2 regions of the Peptoniphilus grossensis genome follow, and region 2 is predicted to be linked to the other one. Evidence: riboswitches for the same ligand, from Rfam matches in the RefSeq annotation. Region 2 holds a riboswitch; the other holds the start of a gene.
What was found. Region 2 has a riboswitch for lysine ahead of lysA (diaminopimelate decarboxylase). Riboswitches for the same ligand answer to the same signal wherever they lie in the genome.

Region 1 (7,888 bases), 230 kb from region 2:
AACCGCTTCAAAGAGATGAAATTTACAACATTATTAAACAAAGCATTAAAGAAGTTGAAAGAAAACTTCAGGATAGAGATATTAAAATCGAAGTTACCGATGCTGCCCTTGAATTTATTTTGAACGCATCTTTTAGTCCACAATATGGTGCAAGACCAGTTAAGAGATATATTGGTCATACTCTTGAAACAAAAATTTCAAAGATGATAATAAAGGGCGATGTAATGGATGGCGACACAATCATAGTTGATGTCTATGCAGATGATTTATCTGTAAGAGTTAAATAAGATTTAAAGACTTGCTATTTTTGGCAGGTCTTTTTATGTCGGTAGTATTACGAATATTAAGAAATTATTAATTAAGTTGAAATAATGTCCTTTATCACTTTTTTATCACAAAAAAGATTTAAACTCAATGACATAATGTAATATAATACAAATAGCATTTTATTTAGGAGGAACTTTAATGAAACCATATAGTAAGAAATATTTAACACTTGCACTAGCAGGGGTATTAGTATCGTCAATGCCAGTATCTGCTTTTGCACAAACAGAACCAGCAGCACCAGCAGGAGTACCAGCAGCACCAGCAGGAGTACCAGCAGCACCAGCAGGAGTACCAGCAGCAGGAACTACACCAAGTACAACTACACCAAGTACAACTACATCAAGTACAACTACACCAAATACTGAAACTACAACTCCATCAGAGGCTGAAAATAAGAAAGAAAGAGAAGCAGATAAAAGCAATCTATCAAGCCGTGATTACACTATTAATAAGGGAGAAAGAGTTGATGCTAGTAAAGTTCTATCTCTACCAGATGGTGCAGAAATAATTGGTAATAAAACTTTTGAATTTTATTCAAAGGGAAATCATGAAGAAACTGTAACAGTTAAATTTAAAGATGGATCTACAAAAGAAGTTAAGATTAACTTTGACGTTAGGGATAGATATGATGATAGATACAATAATATTACACTTACAAATGTGAGATACGATGGAACATATTTGACAGGTTATACTTCTGCAAAAGCTGACATATATATAAAGAGAGTTAGTTCAGGATATGGATACGGATATAGCTATGACAGAGGATATGAAAAAATAGGATATGCAGATAATAGAGGCGATTTTAAAATTAAAGTAGATCTTAAAGAAGGAGAAACTTATTCTGTAATAGCAAGAGATGGATCAAAAGAATCAAGAAGTGTAGAAGTTAAAAATGACAATTACAAAAACATCAAGGGTTCAAAAGTTGATGCAAGTGATTTAAGAATTATGGGAAGAACTTTAACGGGTTATGTTAAAAATCATCCTTTTGAAAATGTAAGAGTTTACATGGACGGAAAGCTACTTGGAAGCTTTAGAACTGATAAAAATTCATATTTTTCAGTAACTTTAAGCGAAAGTGTATATGATAGAGAACTTGATGATTTAAAATTCTACACAGATTCAAAAACAGTTGAAAATAAAAAAATTAAAATTAAAGAAGCCCTTGAAGGACAAAAACTTGTAAAGGGAACTGCAAATGCAAAGGACGAAATTACAGTTTACGATGCAAGCAATAGAAAACTTGGAAGCATCACTGTAAATAATTCGGGAGTATTCACTGTATTTTTAGATAGAGCATTAATCTTTGGTGAAACTATAAAAGTCGAAGCAAAAAATGAAGCAGGAGATATTACAAAGATTGAATACAAAGTTACAAAAAATGCAGTTGAAGAAGTTAAGGCAATTGCTTATATTAAGGGCTACCCAGATGGAACATTTAAGCCACAAGCAAATGTAACAAGAGCAGAAGCAGCTCAAATGTTTGCTACTTTGTTAAATGGAGGAGCAGATTTTGGAACAAGCTCTGCAACAAAGTTTTCTGATGCAAATGACAACTGGTTCTCTAAGGCAATTAATTATGTTGTTGCAAAGGGTCTAATTAGTGGTTACCCAGATGGAACATTTAAACCAAATGAAAGCATTACAAGAGCAGAATTTGCACAAATGATTTCTGGCTATGTTAAGAATGAAAAGAAGGGTTCTTCTGACTTCCAAGATGTTAAAGATCACTGGGCAAAGGATGCTATTGAAAAATTAAATGGCAACAAAAATGTAACAGGTTATCCCGATGGAACATTTAAACCTAATGCAAAAATAACTAGAGCCGAAGCTGTTACTATTTTAAACTCTGTTTTTAATAGAAATACAACTAAAAACTCACTTAACAATGTGAACACTTCATCTCTTAATAAATTCTCAGATGTAAGCGAAGGATTCTGGGCTTATTACAATATTCTTGATGCAGCAAACACTCACAACAGAGAAAGATTAAACTCAACTTCTGAAGTTGATATGTGGAAATAATTTTAATGAGGCTCCTAAAGGGGCCTTATTTATTGCAAATTTTTAGGAGAAATTAATAAAAATTAATAAAAATTAATAAAAATAAAAAAGCACTTGACTTTTGTAAATCTCCTATATATAATTTAAAAAACAATTGAATACATTGTATTGAAAAATACGATAGAGGAGCGGGATTTATCAGTAATCTTTTGGAGCAAGACCATGCAGTGAATAAAGATGAAAGGAAATTTCGCCGAAGTGTATTAATGGTAAGTTAATATGCTGGGCATGCAAACAATATTTGTATGACTGTCACAATATGTGGGGAGCTATCTAAAGTTAAATACTTTGTCTTATTTTATTAGACATCTTTAACAGTTTGGTTTTCCAGACTGTTTTTTTATTACTTTTTATAGCCACCGAGAATTACGGAGGTATATTATGAATTTAAGAAAGAATTTAGCAAAAGTTTTATTAGTTGCAGGTTTAGCTAGCACAATGTTTTTAACTGCTTGTAATTCAAAGGGAGATGGAGGCACAGCGGCTGCTCCATCAGATTCAGGAACTTTAAAAGTTGGAATGGAATGCGATTATGCACCTTTTAACTGGACACAAACAAATGAAAAAAATGGTTATCCAATTGCAGCTGGAGGATATGCTGGCGGATACGATGTTGAAATCGCAAAGGAAATCGCAAAGTCCATGGACAAGAAGCTTGAAATAGTAAAAACTGAATGGAATGGGCTTACTCCTGCACTTACTTCAGGGAAAATTGATTTAATTATTGCAGGAATGAGTCCAACTGCTGAAAGAAAGGAAACTATTGATTTTTCAAATACTTATTACACATCAGATCTTGTAATAGTTGTTAAAAAGGATTCGCCTTATGCAAAGGCAAAATCACTTGCTGATTTTAAGGGTGCAAATATAACAGGGCAACTTAACACTTTTCACTACGATGTAATTGATCAAATTGAAGGTGTAAATAAATCCACAGCTCTTGAAACTTTTCCAGCAATGATAGTTGCACTTAGAAGTGGAAAGATCGATGGATATGTTTCTGAAAGACCGGGCGCACTTTCTGCAACTTCTGCAAACAATGACTTAAATTTTGTAGAATTTGAAAAGGGAAAGGGATTTGAAGCATCAGAAGAAGATACATCAATTTCAGTAGGAGTTAAGAAGGGCAACGATGAACTTTTAAATAAAGTTAATGATGCACTATCAAAAATTTCTGAAGAAGAAAGACAAAGTATAATGGAAGAAGCTGTAGCAAATCAACCACTTGGCGAATAATTATGGGAGAATAAGATGCCGGAAAGTTTTTTTGGATGGATAGGATTTTTAATAAAGGAATATGGTTCCCTCTTTGTCGAGGGAACTCTTAACACAATTATAATTGCTGTAATTGGCACATTAGTTGGATTTTTAATAGGATTATTAGTTGCAATAATAAGAACAATAAAGGTAAATAAAAAATCATCAGCCTTTAAAAGGGCAGTTTTAAAAATTGCAAATGCAATAATTACAGTTTACATTCAAGTTATTAGGGGAACACCAATGATGGTACAAGCTATGATGTTTTATTATGGCTCCCTTCAATATTTTAATTTAAATATGGCAGCAATGCCTTCGGCACTTATAATCGTATCTGTAAACACAGGAGCTTATATGGCTGAAATAATTAGAGGCGGAATAATTTCTATTGACAAGGGCCAAACTGAAGGGGCACTTTCCATAGGAATGACTCATTGGCAAACAATGACAGAAATTGTACTTCCTCAAGCCGTTAGAAATATAATCCCATCAGTGGGAAATGAATTTATTGTAAACATCAAGGATTCATCAGTTTTAAATGTAATTTCCGTTTCAGAATTATTCTTTATTTCAAAATCAGCAGCGGGAACTTATCTGAGATACTTTGAAGTATTTTTTATCACAGCTTTAATTTATTTATTCTTAACTATTACAGTAAGTCAAATTATGAAGCTCGTTGAAAGAAAAATGGATGGAGATGGAACTTATAAAATTTACGGTTCACAATCTTCAGCAGAAGTAATAGAGGTTAAGGAAGAGGTGTGAGATGGCGTATATTTTTGAAATAGAAAATTTAGAAAAAAGCTTTGGCTCTAATGAAGTTTTAAGGGATATAAATTTTAAGGTTGAAAAGGGCGAAGTCCTTTCAATAATTGGTTCATCTGGATCAGGCAAGTCAACACTTCTTAGATGCATAAATTTATTGGAAGAACCAGATGGTGGAAAAATAAAATATCACGGTGAAAATATTTTAGATTATATTTCTATAAATAATTATAGGACAAAGGTGGGAATGGTTTTTCAATCCTTTAACCTTTTTAACAACAAGACTGTTCTTGAAAATTGTGTAGTAGGACAAGTTAAAGTTCTAAAAAAATCTCGAGAAGAGGCAGTAAGGGTTGCAGATGAATTTTTGAAAAAAGTTGGGATGTATCCCTTTAGAGATGCAAAACCGGCATCATTATCTGGTGGGCAAAAGCAAAGAGTTGCCATAGCGAGGTCACTTGCAATGAATCCAGAAGTTCTTCTCTTTGACGAACCAACATCGGCGCTTGACCCAGAGATGGTAAATGAAGTTTTAAATGTAATGCGTTCTCTTGCAGAGGAAGGACTTACAATGCTTGTAGTAACTCACGAGATGGGCTTTGCAAGGGATGTATCTAACAGAGTTCTCTTCATGGATAAGGGCGTTATAGCAGAGGACGAAGATTCAAAAGAATTTTTTGCAAATCCAAAAACTAAGAGGGCAAAGGAATTTTTGTCCATGGTTTTATAATTTAAATTTTAATAAATCTTAAAAAGCTCGAAAGGGCTTTTATTTTTTTGTTTTTTACTAAAAAAGCAGCTCTAAGACTGCTTTAAGTAAAATAAATAATCTTATTCACAAGTTTTGTAAAAAATTCCAAATAAAACAAGCATTCTAAATTAAAAAATCCAATAAATTACCAAATGCCAAGTAGGTTTTGCATTGCCAAGCTCACAAAAATTATTCCTATCCAACAAAGGGCACCTTCTACTATTGCCTTTCCTCCTTGTGAAATTAATTTTTTAAGATCTGTATTAAGTCCAATTGCAGACATTGCCATTATAATAAAAAATTTTGACAAAAATTTCATTGTTGACAAGAAAGAGGCTGGAAGTGGAAGCACAGTTGTGAAAATTGATGCAAGTAGGAAAAATAAAATGAATGTTGGAAAAGATTTTAACACGCTAACTTTTTCTGCATTTTCCTTTGATTTTATGATTCCAAGTCCAAGAGTAATTGGAATAATTGCAAGAGTTCTCGTTAATTTTACAATTGTTGCATAATTAAGTGCGGTGTCGTCATTAAACATTGTTGACCAAGTTCCTGATGCTGCCACAACTGATGATGTGTCGTTTATTGCTGTTCCAGCCCACATGCCAAAGCCTGTGTGAGTCATGCCAAGTTTTACGCCAAGGGTTGGGAAGATTAGTGCAGCGATAATATTAAATAAAAATATTACGGATATTGAAGTCGCAATGTCTTCGTCCTTTGCGTTAATAACTGGTGCTGTTGCAGCAATTGCCGATCCACCACAGATTGATGATCCAACTCCAATTAGTGTTGCAACATCTGAATCAATTTTTAAAATCTTTGCTGTGGCAAAGGAGATTATAAGTGCAGTTGAAATTGTAGAAAGAATTATTAAAAGTGATGATTTTCCTACTACAATAATTTCGCTAAGGTTAAGACCAAACCCAAGTAGTATTACGGCAAATTGAAGTATTTTTTTTGATGTAAATTTTATTCCAGATTCAAAGGACTCTGGTCTTTTAAAATTATTCAATATAATACCGAAAAGAATGCCAAAGACAGGTCCGCCAATTACTGGAAAATTTTTGCCTAAAAAGTAGGCACAAGTTGCAATTAAAGCTGAAAATAAAATGCCAGATATATTTCTTTTTTCCATTATTATGTTCTCCTATGTTTTTGTTTAATAAATAATTATTATACATGATTTTTTTAAATTAGTTCTTACTTTTACAAAAATTTTCTAATGAATTTTATAAATCTAAAATTTTTCCACAAAACTGTGAAGTATTGGCACCTTTATAGTATAATGAAAATAGTATGCAATGAGATTTTCCATAAAACTTGTGGAAATTTATTTTATTTATTATAATACTTTTATTATGGAGGTAATATGAGATTATCAAAACTTTATATGCCAACTCTTAGGGAGGATCCACAAGATGCAGAGATTGCATCTCATAAATTTCTACTAAGAGCAGGAATGATTAGAAAATCTGCTAGTGGCATCTATACATATTTGCCACTTGGTTATAGATCTATTCGAAAAATTGAAAATATAGTCCGTGAAGAAATGGACAAAGCTGGTGCAATGGAGATTTTAATGTCTGCCATTCAACCAGCAGAAATTTGGAAAGAGTCTGGTAGATGGGAAAAATTTGGTCCTGAAATGTTTAAGCTAAAGGATAGAAATGACAGAGAATTTTGTCTTGGGCCAACTGCGGAAGAATATTTTACCACTCTTATCAGAGATGAGGTTAAAAGTTATAAGGATCTTCCTCTTAATTTATATCAAATTCAAACTAAGTATAGAGATGAAAAAAGACCTAGATTTGGGATAAATAGAGCTAGAGAATTTTCTATGAAAGATGCCTATACTTTTGACACTTCTCCTGAAACTCTTCACATTGCTTACATGAATATGTATAAAGCTTATGAAAAAATATTTGACAGATTAGAGCTTGATTATAAAATTGTCGAAGGGGATAATGGTGCAATGGGCGGTACTGGTTCGCACGAATTTATTGCTCTTTCTGAAACTGGCGAAGGTGTAATTGTATATTCTGAATCTGGAAAATTTGGAGCAACTGAAGAAAAGGCTCCTGTTGAATATGCGATGCCAGCACATGAAGATAAAAAGGAATTAGAAAAAGTTCACACACCGAAGGCGAGCACAATTGAAGAAGTTGCTAAATTTTTAAAGGTGGATGAAAAAAAATGTGCCAAGGCAGTTGACTTAATGCTTGGAGATGAGCCAGTTATAGTATTTATTCCAGGAGATAGAGAATTAAATATGGCAAAGCTTGTATCTTACACTGGAGTTGCTGAACACGACATAAGGATGATGGAAGAGTCTGACATCGAAGCTATAAAATCTAAAAAGGGTTATACTGGACCAATTGGTTTAGATGTTAGAAAGATTTTTGACAAAAGAGTTGCTGAAATGGACAATCTTATTGTCGGTGCAAATGAAGAAGATTACCACTACATCAATGCAAATTATGGCAGAGACTTTGAAGGTGAAGTTGTAGAGGACCTTCTTCTTGTATCTCAAGGCGACAAAGTGCCTGGAACTGATGAAGAATATAAATTTGCAAGGGGTATTGAAGTAGGAAATATCTTCAAATTGGGTACAAAATACTCAGAGGCTCTTAATGCAACTTATCTCGATGAAAGGGGCAAGGCAAATTACTTCTATATGGGTTCTTATGGTGTGGGCATTACAAGATCTGTAACGGCAATAAT
Region 2 (7,888 bases):
CACATTTTTGAAAGTTCTATACCATGTCTTGTGTCATTTGAACCTGCACCTGCAATAACTGGGAGTCTACCATTAATATAATCTGCTGTAAATTTTACAGTTTCTGCTTGTTCTTCATTTGTCATAGTAGAAGCTTCTCCAGTTGTTCCCACTATTATTATTGCATCTGTTCCCTTTTGCAAATGAAAATCCAATAGTTGTTGCAACTTAGCATAATCTACGTCAAAATTTTCTTTAAATGGTGTTACTATGGCAACACCGCTACCAGTAAATAAAGTCATAATATCTCTCCTTATAAATCAAATTCTCTAATAAACAATTTCATAACTTTTTCTTTAATAACTGTATCTACAATTATCGATACGGAAATTTCCGATGTGGAAACTTGATAAAATTTAATATTATTTGCATTAAGTACATCGAATATCCTTGCAGCAACTCCAGGTTCAGTTCTCATTGCATTTCCAATCACTGAAACCTTTGATACATTTTCTATAAAATTAAATCCATCTCCAATTGAATTAATTGTATCCTTCTCCTCTATTACTGATGTAAAGGAAACATAAACTTCATCTTCAATAATATTTTGATTTATAACATCAATGTTAACTCCATTTTTTGCAAGTTCAGAAAATAAATCTGCAATGCTTTGATTTTCTAATTTTTTATTTACAAGCAAAATATTATCAATTGATGAAACTCCTCTTATAATACTTTTTTCCACATTTTCCTCCTTATCAATTACAGTTCCCAAGACATTACAAGTATTTAGTGCAATATAAAGTTTTACTTCATATTTTTGTGCTAGTTCCACAGCTCTTGGGTCTATTACCTTTGCACCAAGATGTGCCATCTCCATAGTTTCTTCATAACTTATGCTAGAAAGTTTTTTTGCCTTTTTATAAAATCTAGGATCTACTGTATAAATCCCTTCAACATCTGTGTAAATTTCACAATCACATCCAAGCTTAGCTGCGAGAGCGACAGCAGATGTATCAGATCCACCACGACCAAGCGTTGTAGTATCTCCTATCCCATTAACTCCTTGAAAGCCCGCCACAATTACAATGTAATTATCTATAAGCTTTTCTTCAATATATTTTGTATCTACATCTAAAATCTTGCTAAAACCATACCTACCATAAGTTTTAAATCCCGCTTGTGCTCCACTTAAAGATATTGCCTTCTCTCCCAAAGATTCAACTGCCATAGCAAGAAGTGATGATGATACAAGCTCTCCTGTGGACATCAAAACGTCTAGTTCCCTTTTTTGAGGTTTTTTATTTATCTCTTGAGCTTTTTTTATTAAAATATCCGTAGTATCTCCCATTGCAGAAACTACACAGACCACATTATTTAAATCTCTTTTTCTCTTGACTAAGATCCTTGCAACACTCATAATCTTTTCTATACTTGCAACGGAACTTCCTCCAAATTTCATAACAACATTTTTCATAATTCACCTATTACAAATCATTTCTCATTAAATCTTCATATGTTTCTCTTTTAACCGCAACCTTTATCTCATCTGATACAAAAATCATAGCTGGCCTTTCAATCCTATTGTAATTGCTAGACATTGAATAATTATATGCTCCAGTAGATGAAACTAAAATAAGGTCTTCCTCTTCCACCTTTGGAAGCATTATATCCCTTATAATAATATCTCCACTTTCGCAACATTTACCTGCAATAGTATATACTTCTTCTAAATTATCATTAAATTTATTTGCAATAGAAGCTTCATACTTTGCTCCATAAAGTGCCGGTCTTATATTGTCGTTCATTGAACCATCTATAAATATAAAATTCTTACCACCATAGGTTTTTTTAATAATTTCCGCAGTATAGAGTGTGTGCCCTGCATTTGATATTAAACTTCTGCCCGGTTCTATTGTAAGAGTCTTTAGCTTTAAATTATTCTCTTCTAAAAGCTCTTCAATTTTTTTAATATACCTCTTTAAAAATCCTTCAAGTTCAAAGGGAGAATCTTCAGATGTATAATAAACGCCAAAGCCACCGCCTAAATTAAGTTCTTCAATTCTAATTCCCTTATCACTAACTTTTTTTATAAAATTTATCATCTCTTCTGCCTCAGAAAAGAAGGATTCCTCTCTAAAAACTTGTGAACCAATATGTGCATGGAAGCCGAGAAGTTCAAAATATTTTGAATTAGCCACTCTTTCAATAATATCAAATATATCATCCGAAAAAATTGAAAGACCAAATTTAGAATCATTTTTTGAAGTTGTAATATACTCATGAGTATGAGCATCAATTCCAGGATTAAGTCTAATTAATACCTTTTGTTTCTTTTTCTTCTCTTTTAAAATAGCTTCAAGTTTATTTATCTCACTTGTATTATCTATTACAATTTTCCCAACACCAGAATCAACTGCAAATTCAAGCTCTTTTTTTAATTTATTATTGCCGTGAAAATATATTTTATCTGCACTCATTCTTGAATTTAAAATCGTATAGATTTCACCACCACTTACAGCATCAATTGAAATGTCCTCTTCACAAACAACATTGGCAATATATTTATTTAAAAGAGCCTTGGAGGCATATAAAATATTTGTATTGAATTTTTTAGATTTAAAACTATTTTTAAACTTTCTAATATTTTCCCTAAAAAAATCTTCATCTACAATATAAAGAGGTGTTCCATATTTTTCTTTCAAATAACTCATGGAATACTTTCCCAAATGTATCTCATTATCTATCACTTTTAAATTTCCAAATAATTTCATAAAACTCTCCTTAAAACAAAAAAACTATGAGCAAAAGACTCATAGTTTAAATTCTCTTTTGCCCTCAATGAATAGAGCACACTACAAAAGAAATGGGCATTTCTAATGTGACAGTTATACAGATATTCTCTGCATCCCCAGGATTTCTCCTTCGGCGATTTTCCCTTTCGTTAACCTACTCTTAAAAACCGCAACCTCTCTAAACATCGACTATTATTTAATTATCACTTACTATAGCACAGAGCTAATAACTTTGCAAGTGTTTTAAAAATTTATTTGTTTATTAAAATGTAGCGTTACAATTGATGTGAGATCAAATAAAAGAAAAACATCTTAATTTTCAAGACATATTTTATTTCTACAACACATTTCTTATCACATCATACTTTTACAACAGTTAAAAAGTTTTAAATATAAAGATTATAATTAATTGAAGTAAAAAATTCTCTATAAAATATTATCTACTTAAATGAGATATTGGTAATATCCTATAAAATGAGTTATTGCCGCTCCCAACACGAAAAAGTGCCAAATAACATGGCTGTATTGTTTTTTCATCTTGTAAAAAATTGTTCCTACTGTATAGAGAATACCTCCCGCAACTAAGAAAAACAAAAATTCTCTCGGCATTTTTAAAAATATGGGTTTTAATAAAAATATGGAAGTCCAACCCATGGCAATATATAAAATAACGGAAATGGTTTTTTGTTTATCATACTTTCCATAACTTAAAATCTTGTAAATTGTACCTGCAAGAGCAATGACCCAAATAAGTACAAGAAAAAATATCATTTTTTTACCTGATAGAACTGTTAAAATAACAGGAGTAAAGGATGCCGCAATAAATAAAAATATAGCGGAGTGGTCAAAAATTCTAAGAATATTTTTTGCCCTTTTATTCCAAATTCCATGGTAGAGTGTACTTGCCAAAAATAAAAATATAAAAAATGCACCATAAATTATAAAAGCGGGAGTATAGGCATTTCCCTTTTTAATGCAAGATCTAATCATCATCACTAAAAAGACTATCCCTATTCCAACTCCAATAAAATGGCTTATACTGTTTAAAAATTCTACGAAAAACTCTCTATTCTTCTTCATACATTCTCCTTAAATAACCCTTTACATAAAGACTTCCCGAAATTGAGCGAATAGCTTCTGTTAAATAGAGGGATTCTCCCTTATTGGGAATTTCTTCTCCCAAAAACACTAGCCTTATTTGATCTTCCATAATATCACAAAAGGAATCGTAAGCATCTTTAAATTCTTTTCCCTCTAAATAGAGTTTAATTCCCCTTCCAACTTCCTCCATGGTAAAAACTTGCTTTACAAAACTAATTGCAGTCAGTAGAGCTATATGCTCCTTTGAATACCTCTTTTTTACGGGCTTTGGCATGAGATTTTGTTTCACGTAATTATTTATCATTGAAGGAGAAATATCCTTTTCAGATAAAAATGGAGATACTTGGGAAAGCACAATGCTTAGCAATTGATCGTTGTAAATTTCAAAATCGGGAAGTTCATCCCATCTCAGAAGTTTCCAGTTTCTCACTTTTCCAATAATTTCTTTGTCAAGACTTTCAACTAGCTTTAAATTATTTTTATTATCTTCCAAAAAAAAGTTATCTATTTTATCGTTCATATTATCACCACATCTAGTTTATAAAACTAGTATATACCATTTTTAATTTTATTGCAAGGAAAAGGGAAAATAATAAATATGACTTAAACTTAAAGACAAATGCCTTTGACTATAAATTAAAAAATTAGTATTTCAATTGACGATGGAAAAATGAATAAGTTTGTAAATTATTATTAGAAAAATAAAAAGCTCTAGAAATTATTTCAATCTTCTAGAACTTTTTATTTTATTTTATTCTATTCTATTTTTCATTTTTAAAATATTAATGATAATTACAACAACGAAATAAACTATCCAAAATATAATCATTGCATAGTTTGTAAAAAATTCTCTTAAATTAAAACTTTTTTTAAAAAAATGAAAGAAAATATAACCGCATAAAATTTGTATACCAAGTATAAAAAATATTCTGATTAGTTCTCTCTTAATTAACTTCATATTTTAATGAAACCCTCTTTCACTAAAAGACCAAGAACCAATATATTGCGTCCTTTTAGAATCTAAATAGTAATCATTCTCATATCTAGTATAGATTTTACCTATACTATGAGTTCTATAAACATTAAGTAAAATATAAATAGTCTGGTAATGATGCAACTCCGGCTCCACCACCTGCAGCTATAGCTGAAATAATGATTTTTGTTGCAACTGTCATATTTATATATGCTACTGCAGCGACGATTGCTGCTGCAGCAATTGCAATAGTAACTTTTTACCTACTAAGAAATCCCATACCTATCAGTTCGCAAATAAGTATTGTTTCCTAAGAGTGATATTTCATTTTTATCTTGTTTGTGATTTTCAATATTATCAATTGTTTTTGCTGAAACCTCGTATTTTTCAACTATACCATCTGATTTAGTTTCGATACAAAAAACTTTTCCATTCTCAATTTCACTAATAATCGAATTTTTTAAAATATTCTCTCCATCTTCGATTTTATAAATCTTACTATTAATTTTATTGCCATTAATTTTTTCTACTATGTAATATTCTCCATCTTCGCTATGTTCTTTGTAATCAATTATAATCTCATCTTTATTAAAATCTTCATTAATATTTATAAAGTTAGTATCCAATTTTGAGTTAGCATAAATCGGTGCTACAAAGTTCATCATAATAACTACTACTAACGCTAAACTCATCGTTTTTTTATTTTTCATAATTTCCTCCTTAATAATATCAATTATCGATATCATTGTAAATACTTTTTATAATTTTTATTTATATATTTTCATTAACTGTATGGACATATGTTACACTTTTACTTTGACAGGATTTTGAAAATTTTTATAAGAAATATATCTAAAGCTTTATAGAGTGTTAAAAAAGTCTTTGAATAATGCTATGATTAATGTAAGATTATTTTTAATGGGGGACAATGTGAAGTTACTTATACTTGTTGATAATAAAAATGCTATTGCAAAGGATGGCGAACAAATTTTATTTGTGGACAATGATTTGCATATGTTTAAAAAATATACTACAAATAATATTATAATCATGGGCAGAAAAACTTTTCATGCTATTGGAAGACAGCTTCCAAATAGAATTTCTGTAGTTTTTACGCATTCAAAAAATGAAGATAAAAATAATTTGTTTTATGTTGATTCAATTGAAAAACTTGATGATATAATTAAAAAATATAGTGATAAAGAAGTTTTTGTAATTGGCGGTGCTGCAATTATTAGCCTTTTGTGGGATAGACTTGATGAACTAATTGTTACAAGAGTTGATACTGTTGTTAAAGGAGCAGACACGTTTATTCCTGATTTTAAGGGCTTTAAATTAGTGAAAAAATGTGAAATTGAAGACCCAAATTACAAAGTTTATCACGAGATATGGAAAAGAGAAAAATGATAATTTTAAGAAATATAAAAGTTCCCTATGACAAAGATGAAAAATTTTTGAGCGGGGAAATTGCAAAAAAATTAAATAAGAGGGATTTTAATTATAAAATTTATAAAAAGTCCTTGGATGCAAGGCATGAAATAAGTTTCGTGTACCAAGTGATTGTCGATTTAGATTTAGCGGATATTGATAAAAAGATTATAAAAAGACTAAAAAATAATATTGAAGAGTTTCATGAGGATAAGCTTGAAGTCGAGAATATTAATAAAATTAAATCCGCAGTGATAATTGGAACGGGTCCTGCGGGACTTTTTGCTGCCTATTTACTTGCGAAAAAGGGTGTTAAGGTAACTTTAATCGAGAGGGGCAAAAAAGTTGAGGAGAGGCTAAGGGACATCGACACTCTTCACGAGACTGGAAAGTTAGACGAAAATTCAAATGTCCAATTTGGAGAAGGCGGTGCAGGGACTTTTTCTGATGGAAAATTAACTTCACGTTCCAAGGACAAGAGAGTTTCTCACGTTTTTGAAATTTTTGTTAAAAATGGTGCACCTGAAGATATCCTTTACGAGCAGAAGCCACATATTGGCACAGACATTTTGCGAAATGTAATAAAAAATATTCGACAAGATATTGAGAGAAAAGGCGCAATTTATAAATTTAGTGAAAAACTAATTGATTTTGAAATTTGCAATGGAAAGATTAATAAAATAATAACTGACAAGGGAGAATATAGTGCCGATTGCTATATTTTGGCGATTGGAAATTCTGCTCGTGACACTTTTGTTATGCTTGATAAATATGATTTAATTGAGCAAAAGCCCTTTGCAGTTGGGTTTAGAATCGAGCATTTGAGAAAAAATATTGATAAGGCACAGTATGGAATGATTTCAGAAAAGCTTCCTTCTGCTACTTATCAGTTAAATGTTACAGATAAAGAAGAGGCACATTCAGTTTACACTTTTTGTATGTGCCCTGGTGGATACGTTGTAAATTCCTCTTCAATTAAGTCGCAATTATGCATCAATGGCATGAGCTATCACGACAGAAGGGGCGAGAATTCAAATTCAGCTGTAGTTGCTACAATTGATAAAAAAATATATGGAGAGGGAAATTTAGCCGGCATGAATTTTCAAAATGAAATCGAAAAAAAGGCTTATAAAATGGGCGGCGGTTTGGCACCAGTGCAAAGAGTAAAGGACTTTATGGAAAATAGAGCAACAGAAAAACTTGGCGAAGTTTTGCCAACTTTTAAACCGGGCTATGTCTTTGCCGACTTAAATGAAATTTATCCAGAAAGCATTAATCACGCAATAAAAAATGCGCTAAAACTAATGAATAGACGAGTCCATGGGTTTTGTAGCGATGATGCGATTCTCACTGGAGTGGAGACGAGGACTTCGTCGCCAATTAGAATTGTGAGAGAAAATTATAGATCAGAAAAGCTAAAAAATTTATTTCCAATTGGAGAAGGTGCAGGTTATTCTGGCGGAATAATTTCTTCGGCATTAGACGGTCTTAAATGTGCCATGGAAATTTTAGAAGGAGAGAAAGAATGTTAAATATAGTTTTTTATGAACCGGAAATTCCCTTTAACACAGGTGCTATTGCTAGAACTTGTGGACTTACTAAAACAAGGCTT

Region 1: linked by a shared signal. The riboswitch ahead of BIV18_RS07190 (transporter substrate-binding domain-containing protein) and the one ahead of lysA (diaminopimelate decarboxylase) in region 2 are both predicted to bind lysine.

Annotation. Positions count from the first base shown of each region.
Region 1 is NZ_MJIH01000001.1:1,485,707-1,493,594, forward strand. It holds gene clpB (ATP-dependent chaperone ClpB) at 1-287, shown strand, start outside; gene BIV18_RS07185 (S-layer homology domain-containing protein) at 466-2,355, shown strand; lysine riboswitch at 2,508-2,674, shown strand; gene BIV18_RS07190 (transporter substrate-binding domain-containing protein) at 2,776-3,630, shown strand; gene BIV18_RS07195 (amino acid ABC transporter permease) at 3,646-4,416, shown strand; gene BIV18_RS07200 (amino acid ABC transporter ATP-binding protein) at 4,418-5,146, shown strand; gene BIV18_RS07205 (YeiH family protein) at 5,313-6,302, opposite strand; gene BIV18_RS07210 (proline--tRNA ligase) at 6,537-7,888, shown strand, end outside.
Region 2 is NZ_MJIH01000001.1:1,716,843-1,724,730, reverse strand. It holds gene dapA (4-hydroxy-tetrahydrodipicolinate synthase) at 1-281, opposite strand, end outside; gene BIV18_RS08305 (aspartate kinase) at 293-1,456, opposite strand; gene lysA (diaminopimelate decarboxylase) at 1,467-2,753, opposite strand; lysine riboswitch at 2,820-2,961, opposite strand; gene trhA (PAQR family membrane homeostasis protein TrhA) at 3,219-3,854, opposite strand; gene BIV18_RS08290 (DUF1836 domain-containing protein) at 3,841-4,395, opposite strand; gene BIV18_RS08280 (hypothetical protein) at 5,115-5,558, opposite strand; gene BIV18_RS08275 (dihydrofolate reductase) at 5,779-6,255, shown strand; gene BIV18_RS08270 (NAD(P)/FAD-dependent oxidoreductase) at 6,252-7,808, shown strand; gene BIV18_RS08265 (tRNA (cytidine(34)-2'-O)-methyltransferase) at 7,802-7,888, shown strand, end outside.